3 regions of the Clostridium sp. NSJ-145 genome follow, and region 2 is predicted to be linked to each of the others. Evidence: a T-box and tRNA genes for the amino acid it is inferred to sense, from the RefSeq annotation. Region 2 holds a T-box; the other regions hold tRNA genes.
The links. A T-box is a leader RNA that pairs with one kind of tRNA and senses whether it is charged. The one in region 2 lies ahead of serS (serine--tRNA ligase), so its partner is inferred to be a tRNA-Ser.

Region 1 (8,465 bases), on a different contig from region 2:
ACTTATTTATAAAGTTTATAAAGTTAAATAATCCTTTAAAGCTTGTGCTTTCAAACTGTTTAGCTCTTTGGAATAAAACCTTTAAGTTTGCCTGTCTTAACTTACCATTAGGCATTGCTCCAACATATCCGTAATAAGCTGTATCCATATATAGATACCATATAAATTCATCTATTGGAGTGTATACTGATTTTTCTCTCCATACATTTAAGTTATCTATAATAGATATACACTTTTCTTTTAACTCTTTATTAGCTTCTATATTTCCTTCTGAAACTTCTTTTATAATTTCATAAAAATATAAATCTTTATTTAATAATCTTAAATCACTTAACTCTTCAGCTGAAAACCCTACTATTGGCGATCTTAATACTGCTATCATAGGGACATCTTGAAGTGGATTATCTATTATCTTTAATAAAGACATTATTGTTCTTATTTCTATAGACTCAAAATAACCACTACCTGTATCTGCATACACTGGTATTCCTTCATTCCCTAGCTCTTCTAAAAATATTTCTGACCAATTTTTCGTAGCTCTAAGTAAGATAACAATATCTTTATACTTTATATTTCTATATTCATTAGTATCTTTATCAAATACTTTAAAAGTTTTTCCATCTTTTTCAGTAAACAACTCTTTTATTCTTTTACTTATAATCTTAGCTTCTAGGGCTATAGAATCAACATCTTCTTCCTCTTCAACCTTTTCCCCATCTTCTCTTTCTTCTATTACCTCAACTTCTTCAACCTTAGCAATTCCTGACTTATCTAATATATGTAGTTCGATTTCTCCACCTACAACAGTATCTAAATCAGTATTTTCCTTATAGCTAGCACCTAAATTTAATGCTTCTTCATCTGTATATTCAAGCTCACCAACTATAGTAGACATAACCATCTTAAATATATAATTTGAGCCGCTAATTACTTCCTCTCTACTACGGAAATTTTTATATAATTGAATCTTTCTATCTCTACCGCCTTCTTCAAGAGGATACCTATTATATTTATCTAAGAATAGTTCTGGTTTAGCTTGCCTAAATCTATATATACTTTGTTTTACATCTCCAACCATAAATACATTAGGTTCATCTAAATTTTTTCTAGAAACTAAATCTATTATGGTCTCTTGAACATTATTAGAATCTTGATATTCATCTACTAAAACCTCATCAAAATACTCTCTAAAATGTTCTGCAACTTGTGAAGGAATTACATTGCCATCTTCATCTTTATCTATTAATATTTTTAAGCATAGGTGCTCTAAATCGTTAAAGTCTAAAAGATTCTTATCTCTCTTCCTTTGAGTAAATCTCTCGCCAAACTCTAATGTTATATTAGCTAAAGTTTTCATACATGGATAAACTCTCTTTATACCTTCTAATGCTTCTTCAGGCGTAAAAGTAAAACTATCCTCTATAAGCTTTGCAAGCTTCTTCTTTATCGAATCTCTTATGCCTTTAACTGTGGCTTGAGCATTTTCATCTGATACTTTATTTTTTCTTACTACTGGAATTCTACCAAAGCTTATTAGTTTAAAAGCTTTATACATTTCTTCTAATCCACCATTTAGAGAAGCATACGCATTATCTAAATAAGATAGCTCTGTAGTAAATGTCTCTATATACGGTTCTAAGCCATCTGTTTCTTTTATTATTTCGATAGCTTTATTCATCATATTTATAAAGCCATTTAACTCTACACCTAAATTACTTCTTAATACATTAATCCACTCGGTTTTATCTAAATCAGCAACTGTCTCTATATTAAATTCTTCTGCCTTTTCACTAAGCCATTTTTCTGGCCAAGGCCCACTCATTGAAAAGCTATATAATCTTAAAATCATATCTTTTAATTTTTCATCATCTCTTGAACCACTATAAGATTCAACTAAAGTTTTAAAATTATCGTCATCATTTTCATATAATTCTTCAAAAAGCTCTTCAATTATTTCATTTTTCATAAGAGTACATTCTGTATCATCTGCAATTCTAAAGCTTGGGTCTAAATCTATAGTATAGAAATAGTTTTTAATTACATCTAAACAAAAGGAATGCATAGTAGTAATATTTGCTCTACTTAAAAGAGTTAATTGTTTTTGAAGACTTTTAGAGTCCGGTCTATCTTCTAATTTTTTAGATATAGCATTTGCTATTCTCTCTCTCATCTCTGCAGCTGCTGCACTTGTAAATGTAACCACTAATAACTTATCTATATCTACTGGATTTTCTTCATTTGTGATTATTTGAATTATTCTTTCTACTAATACAGCTGTTTTTCCTGAACCAGCCGCCGCTGCTACTAACAAGTTACATCTTCTTGTATATATTGCTTCCGACTGTTCTTTAGTCCATTTAGTCTCTCCCATAACTCTACTATTCCTCCTTCTGAACCTTTTCTTCTATTGCTTCCCATACTTCTTCTTTATTCTTCTTAACTATTATTCTATACTTATTATCCTTTATTGAAGTATCAAACTGACATATAGATGAGTAATCACAATAGTCACAATATGTAACCTTTGATGATTTACAAGGTTCTATCTTAACATCTCCACTTAGCATATCTTCACATAGTTCTACCATCTTGTCATTGACATATTTTCTTAATATATCAAACTGCTCTTCAGATATTACAGAACTACTATTTGAAAAGCTTCCATCTTTATTAAACTTAGCAGGAATTATTAATGAATAAGTCTCCATAGTATTATCCATAGCTCTAACTAAATCAGCATCTTTTAAGATTAAGCCATTCATCTTTAGCTTTTTAAGAACTTCATCCTTTATCTCATCCTCTGATAGTGATTTTTTAGACTTTATTATAGGGTCATCTATTCTGAAATAAAGAATTGCTCCTGGCATACACTGCTTACTAAGAATCTTCTTAGAGTTTCTTAATATTGCATCTAAATAAACTAAAAGCTGTATTTGAAGTCCATAATATAATTCACTTAAATCAAAACTCTTTGAGCCAGTCTTATAATCTACTATTCTTATATATGTTTCTCCATCTAGCTCAACTTTGTCAATTCTATCTACTCTACCTTTTAAATAAACACTTTCATTAGATGGTAGCTTTAATTCTATTGGGTCTGAATCTTTAAAATCTCCAAAATCAAATTCATTTTTAAATATTTCAAATTCTCCTCTTCTCATTTGCTCTGAAATAACTGTAACGGATTTAGTTATTGTCTTTTTAAATCTTTCTGAGAAATACATGTATTTTTTATTACTATTTAAAATTGAATTAGATTCATTCTTAAGCTTCGTATCTACTAATTCATTTACTATATCTCTACATTTATCCTTAGATAGTTCAGACCATAGCATATGTTCTTTCTTTATCTTGTTTGTAAACTGATCTAAGATTTCATGCATAAATGAACCTAAGTCAGGTGCTGAAAACTCATAAACCTTTCTATCTTTAGCCTTTAATCCATACTGAACATAATAGCTAAATGGACATTGAGCATATTTCTCTAACCTAGATACACTAAATATAAGCCTTCCGTTATCATTACTATATAATTTTTTGATTTTTTCTCTTGGAATCTTTTCAGCTAAATTTGAGTATTTTAATCCTTTAAAGATGATATCAGCTCTCTTAGCAAAATCATCATTCTTCTCAAACCACTTATATGCTTGTAGCCAATACTCTTCTATTTTTTCCTTTTCACATTCTCTTCTTAAAGCTCCAACAAGTTCATTAAATGTTGGTATTGGTGCTGTTATCTTATAATACTCATCACCATTTAAACCTTCATTATAAAGTTCACTTTCTTCTTTTAGACCTTTAAAAATCTTCTTTATTCTAGGAATAACTATAGATGGTCTTAAGGACTTTCCTTCAAAATCAGCCATAGGGTAAGTTATCATTAAATATTCTGATGCAATAGTTAATGCTGTATAAACCATAAACTGTTCTTCAAAAACTCTACTTCTTGTATCTGAAGCTAACTCTATTCCTAGTTCTCTTAACTCAATTCTATCCCTATCAGACAATATACCTTCATCTTTATTTGTAGAAGGTAATACACCATCATTTACTCCTACAATATATAAAGCCTTTACATCTCTACCTTTTATTCTTGCTATATCACCTATATTAACCTGGTCTAAGGCCATTGGAATTACACCAACTTCTTGCTCTTCAAAGCCAGTTCTAAGGATTCTTGTAAAAGTATTTATATCTAATACTTCATCCCCTAATACTTCAACAGCTTGATCTAAGATATCCATAACTATAGATGGTACTTGTTCATATTCCTTTATCTTATCTTGTAATCCAATACTATTGAAATTTTCAAGCCATTCTTCCATAGTTTCTAAAGCTTTTATATCTAATAAGAATTCATATATAGCTTCACAGTATTTTCTTACTGTAACATCATTTTTTATTTTTTTAGATAAAACCATTATTGGCTCTCTTATTTCCTCCATAATATCAGCCATTTGCTTTTCTTCATCAGACATTTCCTCTGCATTAGCTTCATACAAATCTCTAGTCCACTTAAAGCCCTTTATCCCATTCGCTAATATATAATTTTCTAGTCTATCAATAAGATATTGGTCTAATTTTATAAGGCCACTTTTAACATACTTAAATACACTTTCATAAGACCAATTTGATATTATAACTTCTAAAGCTGATATTATTAAAACAACTAAAGGATTATCTAATATCTCTCTCTTTTTATCTAAGAAAAATGGAATATCATATTCATTTAAAATAACAGTTGCTATTTTCTCATAACTATCTATATCCCTACAAACAACGGCTATGTCTCTATACCTATATCCCTTATCTCTAACAAGTTTAAGTATGTCTTGAGCTACATATTCAATTTCACTGTAATTATTATTTGCTTTATATATTCTTATATCTTTACACTTGCCTGTAAAAGTTCTAAAAGGATAAGAAAAGAAATGTCTTTCAAGATGCTTTAATTCTTCACTATCTTTAAATCTATAAGGAGATTTTTTATTTAAATTTATAGGTTCCATATACGATATATTATTTTCTTTCATACCTTTAAGAATCCTATTTTCAGTATTCTTTATAACATCAAAAATATCTGTATCATCTTCACTAGATAATTCTAAATTATCAGTACATAAAGTTATATTCACTGTTTTACACTTTTTAGCTAACAATAATATTACTTCTAATTGTTGTGGAGTAAATGTTGTAAATTCATCAACCCATATTTCAGCTCCATCATATAAACTACACTCTTTTAATTTATCAGCAAGGATTGTTAATACATCTTCTCCATCAATATATTTTCTATGTAAAGTCTCATTAAAGTTAGTATAAATATCCACTAAATCACTTATCTTCTCTTTTAAATCTTTATCTTCTATACTTTCTTGTTTTTCATGTAAAATTTCCTCGGAAATATTATACTTTTTAAATTCAGTGATTGTTTTAGATACTGTGCTTATAAATCCTTGTTGCTTACTTATTCTATTAAAGTATTTAAGGTCATCACCTTTTTCTTTTAAAAGCTTATAAATAAGCATGTTTTTACCCGAATCACTAACTATCTTATTTGTCCTTCCACCACATTCATCAAAAACTCTATTAGCCATTCTTTTAAAGCTTAAAACCTCAGCTCTAAGTAATGCTCTTTCTCCTATTTCACTTAATAACTTTTTTTCACTTTGAAATGTATACTGCTCTGGAACAAGGAGAATTAACTTATTATCATCATCATTGTCTATCTTTTTTCTTATCTGATCTAAGCAGAACTTACTTTTTCCAGTACCTGCTCTACCAAATATAAATCTAATACTCATAAATAACTCCTTTTAATCTTATATTTTAATACTTTCCTAACCTTCACTAAACTAACCAATTTATATATTTATTTTACTATAAAAAAGAGCAAGGTATAAACCTTGCTCCTTATTATATATAATATTATTTTTCTGTTATTGCTAACGCCGCAGCTCCTAGTACTCCCGCTTGTCCTCCAAGCTTAGCTTTTTCTATTGAACAGTTTTCTGCAAATACACTTAGGCATCTTTCTGCAACTACTTTCTTAACAGTTTCAAGAACTATATCTCCACCGTTAATTACTCCACCACCCATAACAACTTTTTCTGGGTCTAAGTGGCTCATTACATTTCCTACTGTAATTCCTAAGTAATATAAAGCACTGTCTAATATTCTCTTAGCTTCTGCATCTCCTTCAGCAGCCTCTATAAATACTTCCTTAGCTGTAACATTATTATATTTCTTTAAAGAAGTAACTACTTTACTAGCAACAGCTTCCTTTGCTCTCTTTCCTATTGCAGTACCTGAAGCAAAGCTTTCTGCACATCCAACATTTCCACAACCACATCTTGGACCTTCTTTGCTTACAGTCATATGACCTACTTCTAAAGCATTAGCTGTATTTCCTCTATATAATTTTCCATTGATGATTGCTCCACCACCGATTCCAGTACTTACAGTTATATAAACCATATTTTCAGTACCTTTTCCAGCACCAAACATAAACTCTGCTAATGTAGCAACATTTGCATCATTATCTAAATAAGTTGGTAAATCATATCTTTCCTTTAAAACATTAACTATTTCAAAATTTTTAAATGGTAAATTAGATGTTTCAATTATTATCCCTTTTTTAGCATCTAAAGGTCCTGGTGAGCCTATTCCGATAGCTTTTATTAAATCTTTATCTACCCCAGCTATAACAGAATCTATAGTGTTTATAATTCTTCCAGCAACTGCTTCTTCGCCTTCTTCAGCAAGAGTTTCAACTATTTTTTCGTTTATTATATTTCCTTCTAAATCTACTAGAGCTGTGTATATTTTAGTCCCACCTAAATCTACACCTACAACATATTTTTTTTCCATATAATATCCCCTCCACTTAATTTACACTTTAATAATTTTAAGTATACCATTTTAACATTACGTTTACAATTGTTAGTATAATCCTTTAGTAAAATTTATAATAACTTTTTTGGACACAAAAAAAACAGCATCTTATTAGATGCTGCTTGGCGGAGAACAAGAGATTCGAACTCTCGCACCGGTTTAACCCAGCCTACTCCCTTAGCAGGGGAGCCTCTTTAGCCACTTGAGTAATTCTCCACTTTTGGCGGAGAGAGTGGGATTCGAACCCACGGTACGCTCACACGCACGCCGGTTTTCAAGACCGGTGCCTTAAACCAACTCGACCATCTCTCCGTGTTACAAGAATTATTATATCAGCGGTATTTTATACTGTCAACATATTTTTTATATTTTTTTATATTTTTTTTCACATAATTTTTATCATATTGATAACATTAACAATTGTAATGTTAATCTTCAAGATTTTAAACAAAACTAACTTTTATATAACAAGTCTTGTTCTCAATTGATAATTATAATTGAGAATAAACTCTTGTTTTAATAAGGATTTTATATTATTATTTAAATATCAATTGAAATTAATTTATCGGAGGTTTATATGAATACTCGATTTGACGAGGCTAATAAAGTCACTATGCTCTCCATTCTATGGAATGTAATATTAACTATAATAAAAATATTTGCTGGTATTTTAGGTAGATCTAGTTCAATGATTGCTGATGCAATGCATTCAGCATCAGATATAATAAGCTCCATAGGAGTTTTGATAGGAAATAAGATATCAAAAACTCCAAATGATAAAGGTCATAATTATGGTCATGAAAAAGCCGAAACTCTAGTTTCATTTTTGCTTTCAATTTTACTAATATATGTTTCACTTAAAATAGGTTTTAATGGAGTTAAATCATTGTTTCACTTAGATCAAGTTAAAATTCCAACTATTTTACCTCTAATAGTATCAGTTATTTCTATAGCTATAAAAGAATATCAATATAGAATAACTATTAAAGTAGCTAAAAAAATTAACTCACCATCATTGAAAGCCGATGCTTGGCATCATAGATCAGATGCATTATCTTCTATTGCAGCTTTTATAGGAATTGGTGGTTCAATGTTAGGTTTTAAAGCATTAGATCCTATTGCTGCTATAGTAGTTGCACTTTTTGTTGCTAAAGTTGGTTTTGATATATTTAAAGATTCAGCTAATGAGCTTATGGATTGTTCTATAAGTGAGGAAGAAGAATCTAAAATAATTGAAATAGCTAAAGAAACTGATGGAGTTATTCACTTAGGTGAGCTTAAATCTAGAAAGCATGGAGCTATGGCATATTTAGATTTAACTATTTGCGTTGATAAAAATCTAACTGTTTTTGAAGGCCATGAAATAGCTAATAATTTAGAAAAATGTTTACTTGAAAAGATGAATTTTATAAAAGGTATAACTGTTCACGTTGAACCTTGTATAAATTGCAATGATACTATTTGCTTAAAATAATATTAAAATAATAGAAGGGGCTGTATCAAAAAAAAATTGATATTTGCCGATAAAGAAAAGGAAGTTCGAATTTGAACTTCCTTTTTTGCGCATAGTA
Region 2 (4,345 bases):
AGATACAGAGTATGTAAATAAATATTTAGATAAAGATGAAATGAAATTATTTAATAAATTAAACCATAATGAAAAGCATCATTCTATACGTGTTTGTAAAGATGCTTTAGATATATGTAAGAAAAAAAATATTTCCTTAAATACTAATAGAATTGCTAAAGCAGCTTTATTGCATGATGTAGGTAAGGGTGAATTTGGGTTAAACTTGGTAGAAAAATCTGCATTAGTTTTATTAAATAAATTAACTAAAGGGAAAATAAAAAAATACAATAGCATAAAACAAATAGATATATATTATAATCATGCACAAAAAGGTGCTGATATATTGAAGGAATTTAAGACTTATGACAAAGAGTTTTTAGACAGTATTAGATATCATCATAGTAATAAGAAAATAAGTAATGAATTATTAGATTTAATAAGAGAAAGTGATAATAAGAATTAACTTATGAGGTGAAATATGATTGCGAATAATAGAAGAGAAGCAATAGTTGAATTATTACTTAAAGAAAAAGCTCCTGTAAAGGGAGTTGAACTAGCAACGAAATTTGATGTAACTAGACAAATAATAGTTAAAGATATAGCTATTTTAAGAGCAAAAGGAAATAATATAATAGCAACTCCAGATGGTTATATGTTTAATGATGATAATGGTAGTAGAGTAAGAGCAATAATAGCAGTAAATCATAATAAAGATGAAATGATAAAAGAATTAGAGATTGTAATTAAATATGGTGGAATTATAGAAGATGTTATAGTAGAACATCCTATATATGGTGAAATTAAAGGTTTGTTAATGATTAAGAATCTTAATGATTTAAATAGATTTAAAAACACATTTGAATTATCAGATAGTGCTCCGCTATCTTCATTAACAAATGGAGTTCATCTCCATACAGTGTCTGTAGATACTAAAGAAAATATGGAATTAATAAAAAAAGAATTAAAAGAAAATGGACTTACTTTATAATTAGGGAGAATTTATATGGATTATGATGTTTTAGTTTTAGGTGGGGGCATAATTGGGTGTGCAGCTGCTTATGAATTATCAAAATATAATTTAAATATAGCTGTAATTGAAAAAGAGTATGATATAGCAGATGATATATCTTTTGTTAATAGCGCAATAGTTTATGATGGTTCAGAGACATCTAATAATGTTATGGCTGGGTTAGAATATATAGGTAATATATTATTAGAGGATTTATGCGGAAAATTTAATGTGCCTTTTAAGCGTATTGGTGGTTTAAGGGTAGTAGATGATGATAATGGTGTAATTAAGCTAAAGGAAATGTATGAGAGGGCTATTAAAAGAGGTATTGATGGCGTTCACCTTATTGACAGTGATGAAGTATATAAAATAGAGCCTAATATAAATCCAGGAATAAAGAAAGGTTTATATTCACAAAATGTAGCATTAGTAGCACCATACGATTTAGCTTTATCTTATGCTGAAGTAGCTTCTGATAATGGAGTTATATTTAGATTAGAAGAAGAAGTATTGAATATTATGAATATAGCTAAAGGATTTAAAGTTATAACTAATAAAAACAAGTTTACTTGTAGAGTTGTTATAAATACTATTGCTAATGAGATGTTTATAAATGAAAGTGGAGTAGTTCAAGAAAAGGACGAATTAAAAAATGAGAACACTTTCAAAAATATGAGCTATATATTAGTTGATGATAGTTATAAAAATAAATTATCTAGAATAATAACTAAGACTTTTGATAAGGATACTTTTGTTGTATCTACACCAGTTTTAAATGGAGGCTCTTTAATAGGAATTAAAAGTATTGAAAAGACTAGTTTAGATGATAATATATCTTATGCTACAAAGCTTCTTAAAGATCTAGATAAGAATAGTATAAATAATCTATTTAGGGAAAGTTATGATAAAGATTCTATTGTAGTAGATGATAGTAGAATAGATAGAGGATTTATAAGTGTTACAGGAACTCATTATGGAAAAATTACCTTAGCACCTGCTATAGCTAAGATGTTATGTGATACGTTGACTAATACATTAAAGTGTAGTCAAAAGAAGCATTTTATAGATAAAAGAAGAGAATCTTATAAATTCAGAGAGATGAATAAAGATGAAATAAATGAAGTAATTAAGGTAGATAATAGATATGGCAAAATGATATGTCTTTGTAACAATGTTACTGAAGGTGAGATTGTTGACTCTATAAGAAGGCCTCTTGGTGCAAGAACTGTTAAGGGAGTAAAGAGAAGAACCGGAGCTGGATTTGGCAGTTGTCATGGAGCTTACTGTAATGAAAAGATAGTAAGTATTTTAGCTAGAGAGTTAGGCAAAAATATAACAGATATAGTAGATGATTCAAAGGATTCTAAAATAATATCAGGAAGAATAAAGGAATTTGAAGGTATTTAGTGGAGGGTGTCATGGAGAATAAAGCTATATTTACTTCAGTGGTAAGAGTAAAAGGTAATAATAAATATAAGGTAGTGCCAGTAAAAAGCAGTGAAGAAGTAGATAAGAGTTTATGGATAGAAATATCTAAAGTATTAAGTAGAATTTATGTAAGTGTTCCTATTAAGCTAGGAAGTATAATATGTAAAAATGTTTTAAATACAGGTATTGATATAGTTTGTAGTAGAAATATTAAAGAAGCATAAAGTCAGAAAAATATGGTATAATAATAGATAGTACATATCTATTGACAAAATATAGGATGTTATAATATATTTAAGATAAATAAATGAATAAATAAACCGTTGAAAAGGCTAGTAATAAGATAGATGTTTTAAGAGAGTCAGTGGTTGGTGTAAACTGATAACTATATTTTATGAATCCACCTTGGAGGGACTGTGATGAGCAGTACGGTGTAATTCCGTTAAATTATTTAAGTGGATAGAAGTATGTTTTTATATATTACTACTATCAATTAGGGTGGCAACACGGAGTCTTTCGTCCCTTGTATAGGGAGGATAAGGCTCTTTTTTTATAAATGAATAATTAGTAGTTAAGAATAAAGATGAAACTTTATTGAGAATTCTTTGTATTAACCTAGAAATTTCATATGAATTTATTAATTAAATAATTGGAGGACAAAATGTTAGATTTAAAATTTTTAAGAGAAAATCCAGAAATAGTTAAACAAAACATCAAGAATAAGTTTCAAGATAAGAAACTTCCTTTAGTTGATGAAGTAATTGCATTAGATGCTGAAAGTAGAGCAACACAACAAGAAGCTGATTCATTAAGATCTAATAGAAAGACAATTTCTAAGCAAATAGGTGCATTAATGGGGCAAGGAAAAAGAGAAGAGGCTGAAGAGTTAAAAGCAAAAGTTAACGAACAAGCAGCTCGTCTTGCTGAATTAGAAGTTAAAGAAACTGAATTACAAGAAAAAATAAGAGAAATAATGTTAGTTATTCCTAATATTATTGATCCAACTGTTCCAATAGGAAAAGATGATAGCGAAAATGTTGAAGTAGAAAAGTTTGGTGAGCCTGTAGTTCCTGAATTTGAAATTCCTTATCATACTGAAATAATGGAAAAGTTAAATGGTATTGATTTAGATAGCGCTAGAAAAGTTGCTGGTAATGGATTCTATTACTTAATGGGTAATATAGCAAGATTACAATCAGGAATACTTTCTTATGCTAGAGATTTCATGATAAACAAAGGATTTACTTACTGTATACCACCTTTTATGATTCGTAGTGAAGTTGTTACTGGTGTTATGAGCTTTGCTGAAATGGAATCTATGATGTACAAAATTGAAGGTGAAGACTTATACCTTATAGGTACTAGTGAGCACTCAATGATAGGTAAATTTATAGATACTATAATAAAAGAAGATTCTCTTCCTCAAACATTAACTAGTTATTCACCATGTTTCAGAAAAGAAAAAGGTGCTCACGGTATTGAAGAAAGAGGAGTATATAGAATACACCAATTTGAGAAACAAGAAATGATAGTTGTTTGTAAACCAGAAGAAAGTAAAGAATGGTTCGAAAAGCTATGGAAATATACAGTAGAATTATTCCGTTCATTAGATGTTCCAGTTAGAACATTAGAATGTTGTTCAGGAGATTTAGCAGACCTTAAGGTTAAGTCTATAGACGTTGAAGCATGGTCTCCAAGACAAAAGAAATACTTCGAAGTAGGAAGCTGTTCAAATTTAGGAGATGCTCAAGCTAGAAGATTAAAGATTCGTGTAAATGGAGAAAATGGAAAATACTTTGCACACACTTTAAATAATACTGTTGTTGCTCCTCCTAGAATGTTAATAGCATTCTTAGAAAACAACTTAAATGAAGATGGATCTATTAATATACCAGAAGCTTTAAGACCTTACATGGGTGGAATGGA
Region 3 (8,465 bases), on a different contig from region 2:
AATTACTTCTGGTAATACAATAGTTATGGGTAGAAAAACATTTGAATCATTACCAGGGGTTCTCCCTAACAGGAAACACATAATATTGACAAGAGATAAAAATTACACTGTGGATAATCCTTCTGTAGAAGTTATCCACAATATCAACGATATTATCAACAATTTTAAAAATTCTCCTGTGGAAGTGTTTATAATTGGCGGAGGAGAAATCTATAATCAGTTTATTAATTCTGTGGATAAAATCTACTTAACAAAAGTTTTTAAAAACTTCGAAGGAGATACCACTTTCCCTGAAATAGATTATAATAACTGGAACATTACTTTTGAATCAGAAATATTCACTGATGAAAAAAGCAATATAAACTATCAGTTTATAAACTTAGAAAAATAAAAAAGCATAGAAAAATAGGGATATTTCTTGAGTAAGAAGAAATGTCCCTATTTTCCTGTCCTATTGTTTTTTGTCCTATATTGTTAATCCTATTGAAGAGTAACCAAATTTTATAAAAAGATAATATATATTAATTTTTCTATTATCTCTTAGATTCAAGAATTTATAGTCAAATTCTTAATTTCAAATAACTTTCTTAAACATTAAAAAAGCCTTTCCTATAGAAAGGTTTAATGAAAACCGTGCACCTCACTTCGGCAGTAATCTATATGCGTTACCTATGTAGTTAACTCAGGCTAGATTTATCCACGTCACACTCAGGGGCTACTTATCGCTGCTTCCTTCCGGACCTGACGAGGTTCATAGTCTTAAGTCGCGTGGGACCCCACCCTCAACATCACTTGCATAGGGGCAGACCATATAGACTAAAGCCTAGGTGAGGAATTCAATCCTGCTATAGCGGATTGCAGGTTACAGGGCACCGCTGACTCCCCATCTAGCACGGCTATGGCGGAGAGAGTGGGATTTGAACCCACGATAGAGTTTCCCCTATACACGCGTTCCAGGCGTGCTCCTTCGACCACTCGGACATCTCTCCATAATTACTAGAATAAATTCCTCTAGACTTTAACGTTTTGACACGTTATCTAATTATACACATATGTTAACATACAACTTAAAAAAGGTCAACCTAATTATCTTCTTCTATATTGCCCATTACATTTCATTTTTATATAACAAAAGAGCATTTATACATAAATATATTTATATATAATGCTCTTTATGCTAATCATGTAAATTAATCCTATTTTTTAGTTTTTTTCTTACAAGCAAAAATTATAACTACTATACCTAACAATATTCCAGTTAAACTAACTATTTGGGCTATTCTTAAACCAAAAAACATTAAACTATCAGTTCTTAATCCTTCTATAAAGAACCTTCCAACAGAGTAAAGTATCATATAACTTCCCAAAACAATACCATGTTGTTGCTTTTTCTTATATAAAATATAAATAAGTATTGCAAAAACTAATAAATCCCATATAGATTCATATAAAAATGTTGGATGATAATAAGTTCCATTTATAAGCATTCCTTGTTGAATGAATTGAGGAAACTTACTTATAAATTGTTCTGTAACCGGTCCACCATGAGCTTCTTGGTTCATGAAATTTCCCCATCTTCCAATAGCTTGTGCTAATATTACTCCTGGCATTACAACATCGATGTATTCAAAGAAATTAACTTTCTTTACTCTAGTAAATATATAAGCTGTTAATAATCCAGCAATAAGTCCACCATGAATAGCTATTCCACCATTTCTAATATTAATCATATCCCATATTGAATGATAATTTTCAAATTCAAAGGCAACATAATATACCCTAGCCCCTATTATAGCTAAAGGAAAACTCCATAAAAATCCGTCGATAATAATATCAAAATTTAATTCTTTCTTCTTTGCAGTTATATATGTAACTCCAAAAGCTGCTAAAACACCACAAGCGATAATTATTCCATACCATCTAATTTGCATTCCAGCAATTTCAAAAGCAACTGGATTCACATAATCAACTCCTCTCTATTTTTTATTCTTTCTTCGTGTATCAAAAAATTTAGTAAGCATATCACTACACCTTTTATCATAACACCAATTAGTATTAACTCTACTATTAAATATATCATAATCTAAAAGATTAATCACAGTTCCACAAGCACCCATATCAATGTTAAAAGTCCCTATATACAAATTAGATATTCTAGAATGAGCTATTGCCGCAGCACACATCGCACAAGGTTCCAACGTAACATACATATCACATCCATTTAATCTCCAGTCACCTATAGCTTTACTGGCCTCTTCTATTGCTAAAACCTCAGCATGAGCTGTAGATAACTTCATTGCTTCTTTCATATTACATGCTTTAGCTATAACTTCTCCATCTTTAACAATAACAGCTCCAACAGGAACTTCTCCTAAATCATATGCCTTTTGTGCTTCATCTAATGCTAAATCCATAAAATTCATAAAATCACCATAAAAATAAAGTGCAAAGCACTTTGTTGAAAAGTTTGACTTCGTCAAAGAGAAAAAGTCAGCTGAAGCTGCGGGAAAAATATTGCCTACGTCAATAGAGAAAGGATCTCTAACGAGGTGAAATACTTTTTTCTGCTACTATAGTAGCATTTCCCCTTAACATAGTTAACTTTTCCCTGCTACATAGTAGCCTTTTCACCTCGACGAAGTCGACTTTTCACTTGTGAGCCTTAGCTCGCACTTTATTTAATTTAAGTATATATTCTAACTTTCTTGATTCTGTTTTTATCTACTTCTTCTACTACGAACCTTATATTGTTTAATTGAACCTCTTCATTTTGCTCTGGGAATCTTCCTAATTCTCCAATGACTAAGCCTCCAACGGAATCAAATTCTTCTGATTCCATATTAACACCTATAAGTTCACTTATATCATCTAGTCTTGCACTTCCATCAACTACAAACTCATCTTCTTTAATTACTTCTATTTCTTTTTCATAATCATCATACTCGTCTTCTATATCGCCAAAGACTTCTTCTATTAAATCTTCTATAGTAACTATTCCAACAGTTCCACCATACTCATCTAATACTACTGATATATGATTTCTAGTCTTCTTCATTTCTTTGAAAAGTTCTTTTATCTTCTTAAATTCAAAAGTATAATATGGCTCTCTCATGTAATCAGATACCTTAAAAGGTTTTGAATTTTTTTCAGCCATAATTAAGTCTTTTACATTTAATATTCCCACAATATCATCAATGGTTTGATTATATACCGGTATTCTTGAGAATTGTTCAGTCTTTATTATATCTAAAACTTCTTCATAGCTTGCATCTATATCCACAGCTATTACATCTACTCTTTGAACCATTACGTCTTTTACATGAGCATCGGCAAAATCAAAAACATTGAAAATCATTTCTTTTTCAACATCTTCTAATACACCTTCCTCTTCACTAACACCAACCATGGTTCTTAATTCTTCTTCTGTTATAAATGGTTCACTTGCCTTTGGATCTCCGCCAAATAATCTTATAAATATTGAAGATATAGCAGTAAAAATACCTATAAAAGGTTTTAGTATTTTAACAATCACATTGATTATCTTGCTTACCTTTAAAGCAACCTTTTCAGATTTTTGCTTTGCTATAGACTTTGGAGTTATTTCCCCGAAAATAAGTACTAATATAGTCATTACACCTGTTGCAATTCCTGCTCCTGCCGAACCAAATATTTTCGTGGCAATAGTAGTTGCAAGCGCAGATGCACCTATATTTACGACGTTATTTCCTATAAGTATCGCTCCTAAAAGCCTATTTGGGTCTTCCGTTAGTTTCTCAACTAGCTTAGCCCCCTTTACTCCCTCTTCCACCATATGCCTTATCCTAATTTTACTTAAAGACATTAGTGCTGTTTCTGACATTGAAAAAAATCCTGACATGATAAGCAAAATTATTAGTATTCCTATCTGCCATATGAGACTCGTGTCCAAAAATAATCACTCTCCTAATTTACAAAAATATTTTATTTTTAATTATATCATACGCTAAAATTATATGATATAAATTTCCAATAAATTAAATGTAAATTCATATTTAATACAATTTATAAATATTTTAACACTTTAAATATAACTCACTATTCACATACGTTAATAGTAGTACACTCTATGTAACTTTAAAATCCAAAATCCTAGAAAGTTCTATTTACAAAATCCAAGATTTTGAATTTATCTTATTGTTTAATTTTAGTATTTGATTTAAAATGTTTCTTATAACATAAATTAACATAATTTTGAGGTGATAATTTGTTTATTATTAATTTTATTCGTGGCTTTTTTATGGCCTTAGCTGATAGTGTTCCTGGAGTTTCAGGTGGTACTATAGCATTTATACTTGGTTTTTATGATGATTTTATAAATTCACTAAACTCATTGATATCAAGAGATAATATGGATAACAAAAAGAACTCTTTAATTTTCTTATTTAAATTAGGAATTGGTTGGGTTACTGGAATGGTATTATCAGTACTATTCTTATCATCAATATTCGATGCTCAAATCTACAAAATAAGTTCTTTATTTACTGGATTTATAGTAGTTTCAATTCCATTAATAATAAGTCAAGAGAAGGATTCTATAGTTGGAAAATACAAAAATATTTTATTTACTATTATAGGAATCACTATAGTAGCTCTTATTACTTACTTCAATCCAGCATCTTCTAATGGTGGTCTTAACCTTTCATTAGATAGCTTGTCAATCGGATTAGGTATATTTGTATTTGTAGCTGGTATGATAGCTATTTCTGCAATGGTACTTCCAGGTATATCAGGTTCAACATTACTTTTAATATTTGGACTTTATACCGGAATAATAGGTGCTGTAAAAGAAGTTCTTACTTTTAATTTCTCTTACTTACCAATATTAATAATATTCGGTTTAGGAGTATTAACTGGTATAGCAACAACAATAAAAGTTATTAAATTCGTACTAAAGAAATACAGATCTCAAACAGTATATTTAATATTAGGACTTATGATTGGTTCTCTATATGCAATATTTATGGGACCTACAACTTTAGAAGTAGCAAAACCAGCTATGAACTTATCAAGCTTTAGCTTTATATTCTTCATTATTGGTGGAGCATTAATATTAGGATTAGAAAGATTAAAAGTAGTTTTTGAAAGTAAAGAAACTAAAAATATATCTAAAAATAGAAAAGGAGCTTAATTAAGCTCCTTTTTCTATATTCAAATTAATATAAGTTATTATATCCCTACATTTCCACTATTAATACCTTGAACTGATTCACTTAATGGAAGCCAATTTAATATTTTTAAAATATATTCATCCCAAAAATACCAGTTATGCTCTCCTGGTCCCTCTTCATAAGTTACATCAAAACCATTTTCTATTAATACTTCTCTAAACTGTCTATTCGCATCTATTAAGAAATCTTCAGTGCCACAACATAAGTATATCTTAGGAGCTGCCTCTACTCCAGATAATTTCTTAGCTAATGCTTCATAATCTTTATCGCTTCCTTTTATCTTTGATACATCACCAAATACCCCTGTGTAATATTGGCGACCACCCATCATAGCCGTTATTCCTTCTTCTGTCCCATATACAACTTCATCTAAAACAAGTCCTGATGAAAGTCCTGCTACATATCCAAATGTATTATAGAACTTAAGTCCATTAACTATGGCTCCATATCCCCCCATAGATAATCCAGCTATAAAAGTATCTTCTCTCTTATGAGATAAGTTGAACATCCTTCTTGTCATTTCAACTAGTTCTTCACCTATAAAGTCGCTAAATCTCTCACAAGTGTACTCATTATTTATATAAAACTTATTTTCTCCCGAAGGCATTACTACTGCTATATTCTTTTCTTGAGCCCATGATTGTATTCTTGTTCCACTAATCCAATCACCATTATTTCCAAATATACCATGTAGTAAGTATAAAGTTTTAAAAGGTTTAACTTCTTCCTCTTTATCAAACACCAACTTATCTACAGGTAAAATAACATTAATACTAACTGTTCTCATTAATGTTTTTGACATAAAGTCTACTTTTAATTGTGCCATAGTATTCTCCCCTTTTACATCTATCAAAAATTATTATGCTATATTTTCTTTTGCATATAAAACTGCTCCTAAAATATTTGAATCATTGCTATATAAACAACGTTCAATCTTAGTAGTACATATATCCATAAAATATACCTTCATACTACTAAATTTTTTTCTTACAAGATCAATAAACCAATCTTCTTCACTAATTCCACCACCTAAGCATATGACCTGAGGATTAAAGAATAAAACAATGTTATATAAACCTACACAAATGTTATCTACCCAATCATTAATGGCTTCTACTGCTATTTTATCACCATTTAAATACTTCTCACATACGTCTGTACCATATTTTAAGCATTCAGTAGTTTTGCTATTATAAATATCAATTAAAGCTGACATCGAAGCAATTGTAGCAAAAAACTTTCCTTTTCCATTCTTATAATCTAATAATAAAGGGGAAAATTCTCCTGCTATACCATTCATCCCCTTGATAACTCCACGGTCATCACAAATGCATCCACCAATTCCAGTTCCAATTACAAAATAAGCACTAGACTTAGTCCCTTTACCATTGCCTATTTTAAACTCACAATATCCTGCTGCTTTAGCATCATTAAGAGTGTAAACCTTCTTGCTTGTCCTTTTTGATACCTCTTCATTTACATTTGTGCCACACATAACGCATACATTGGGAGCTGCTTTAGATAATACATTAGAATTACTATCAATTACTCCAGGTGCTGATATACCTATCGCTTCATACTCATAATTCTCTAAGCCATCACATAAATAATCATAAAATTCATCTTTACTTTCTTTCATTTCAGAAGGCTTTTTCCACTTTTCTACTACATTATTATTCTCATCTATTAATGCATATTTTATAAAAGTTCCTCCAATATCAATTCCTAAATACATTCTTTTTCTCCTCATAATCTCAAGTCTTTTTATTTAATATTCATTACTTTCATTCTGAAGCTTATATCCTATCATTTACTTTTGTTTTTTCTATAAGCATTAGGTGTCATGTTATATTTCAATTTGAATTTATTTATAAATGCCATTTCATTTGGAAAGCCACACTCTAAAGATATATCTATAACTTTTTTATCTGAGTTTAAAAGTAAATGTACTGCATTCTCTAATCTTATTTCTGTTAAGTATTTATGAAATGTTTTTCCCAAGCACTTTTTAAATAATATTGAAATATTTTGTGGCGTATAATTAAATTTTTCAGCTACATAATTTAAAGTTATATTCTCTTTATAATTAAAATTTATATAGTAAATTATTTTATTTATCGTATCATTAAAATTACTAGTAACAATATTCTCTTTAGCATAATTCTCATCTTCAACAATAGTAGTTAATAATAATAATAGATTAGCCTTATATTTCATTTGAGAAATATAATTATTAACTTCTATATGTTTTATAACATTTTCATAATAAAACAAAAATTTTGATATATTACTTATCTTGAATATCTTTAATGTAAAATCATCACGATTTAAATATTTTAATAAGAAATCATACTTAATGTGTAGACATTGATGATTACCACTACTACTTATTGATTTTATGCCATGCAATGTAGTTCCACCTATAACAATTGCCTCTCCATCACCTACTAATATATTTCCATTCGCCGTAGTAACTTCAATACTGCCTTGGACCATATATATTATTTCTAGAGACTCATGCCAATGCCTCCCAATTACCCCGTTACCAGTTGAAAATTGATCACAATAAGTGCATATATTATGGGGATCATTTATCCATGGTTCACCTATCTTTTCAAAAGGTTCATACTCATTTTTATATTCAAAATATACAGTATCACCAACATTAAATACCTTTATAACTTGATCCGATTCTTGAACATCTACCATAATAACCTCTCCCCATTTCACTAATAAATTTTATTAACTACTAATCAAGTATTTCTCCATTAGATTCAATAACCTTCTTATACCACTCAAATGATTTTTTCTTACTTCTTTTTAATGTTCCATTTCCCTTATCATCCATATCAACATAAACAAATCCATACCTCTTCTTCATCTCTCCAGTACCAGCTGATACTAAATCAATACATCCCCATGGTGTATATCCCATCAAATCTACTCCATCATATTCAACAGCTTTTTTCATTTCAACTATATGTTTTCTTAAATAATCTATTCTATATTCATCATTTATTGATCCATTTTCTTCAACATTATCTATTGCCCCTAAACCATTTTCTACTATCATTAATGGTTTTTGATACTTATCGTATAATCTATTTAATACTATTCTTATACCTTGAGGATCTATAGGCCATCCCCATTGTGATTCTTCTAAATAAGGATTTTTTACTCCTCCTAATTGATTTCCTCCAGTCTTATTCTTATCTTCCTTTGTTGAAACAACACCAGAGTTATAATAACTAAATGCTA

Region 1: it has a tRNA-Ser gene. The T-box ahead of serS (serine--tRNA ligase) is inferred to sense a tRNA for this amino acid. The anticodon was not compared.
Region 3: it has a tRNA-Ser gene. The T-box ahead of serS (serine--tRNA ligase) is inferred to sense a tRNA for this amino acid. The anticodon was not compared.

Annotation. Positions count from the first base shown of each region.
Region 1 is NZ_JAJNOS010000019.1:59-8,523, reverse strand. It holds gene addA (helicase-exonuclease AddAB subunit AddA) at 1-2,371, opposite strand, end outside; gene addB (helicase-exonuclease AddAB subunit AddB) at 2,379-5,804, opposite strand; gene LQE93_RS14655 (ROK family protein) at 5,929-6,870, opposite strand; tRNA gene LQE93_RS14650 (tRNA-Ser) at 7,018-7,110, opposite strand; tRNA gene LQE93_RS14645 (tRNA-Ser) at 7,116-7,206, opposite strand; gene LQE93_RS14640 (cation diffusion facilitator family transporter) at 7,472-8,368, shown strand.
Region 2 is NZ_JAJNOS010000034.1:282-4,626, forward strand. It holds gene LQE93_RS16430 (HD domain-containing protein) at 1-445, shown strand, start outside; gene LQE93_RS16435 (transcription repressor NadR) at 461-970, shown strand; gene LQE93_RS16440 (NAD(P)/FAD-dependent oxidoreductase) at 986-2,398, shown strand; gene LQE93_RS16445 (DUF1667 domain-containing protein) at 2,410-2,643, shown strand; T-box leader at 2,734-2,946, shown strand; gene serS (serine--tRNA ligase) at 3,081-4,345, shown strand, end outside.
Region 3 is NZ_JAJNOS010000015.1:68,675-77,139, reverse strand. It holds gene LQE93_RS13500 (dihydrofolate reductase) at 1-391, shown strand, start outside; RNA gene ffs (signal recognition particle sRNA large type) at 632-896, opposite strand; tRNA gene LQE93_RS13490 (tRNA-Ser) at 900-989, opposite strand; gene lgt (prolipoprotein diacylglyceryl transferase) at 1,197-1,961, opposite strand; gene LQE93_RS13480 (nucleoside deaminase) at 1,977-2,423, opposite strand; gene LQE93_RS13475 (HlyC/CorC family transporter) at 2,684-3,928, opposite strand; gene LQE93_RS13470 (DUF368 domain-containing protein) at 4,244-5,167, shown strand; gene LQE93_RS13465 (alpha/beta hydrolase) at 5,206-6,033, opposite strand; gene LQE93_RS13460 (ROK family protein) at 6,067-6,942, opposite strand; gene LQE93_RS13455 (helix-turn-helix domain-containing protein) at 7,014-7,916, opposite strand; gene LQE93_RS13450 (glycoside hydrolase family 1 protein) at 7,957-8,465, opposite strand, start outside.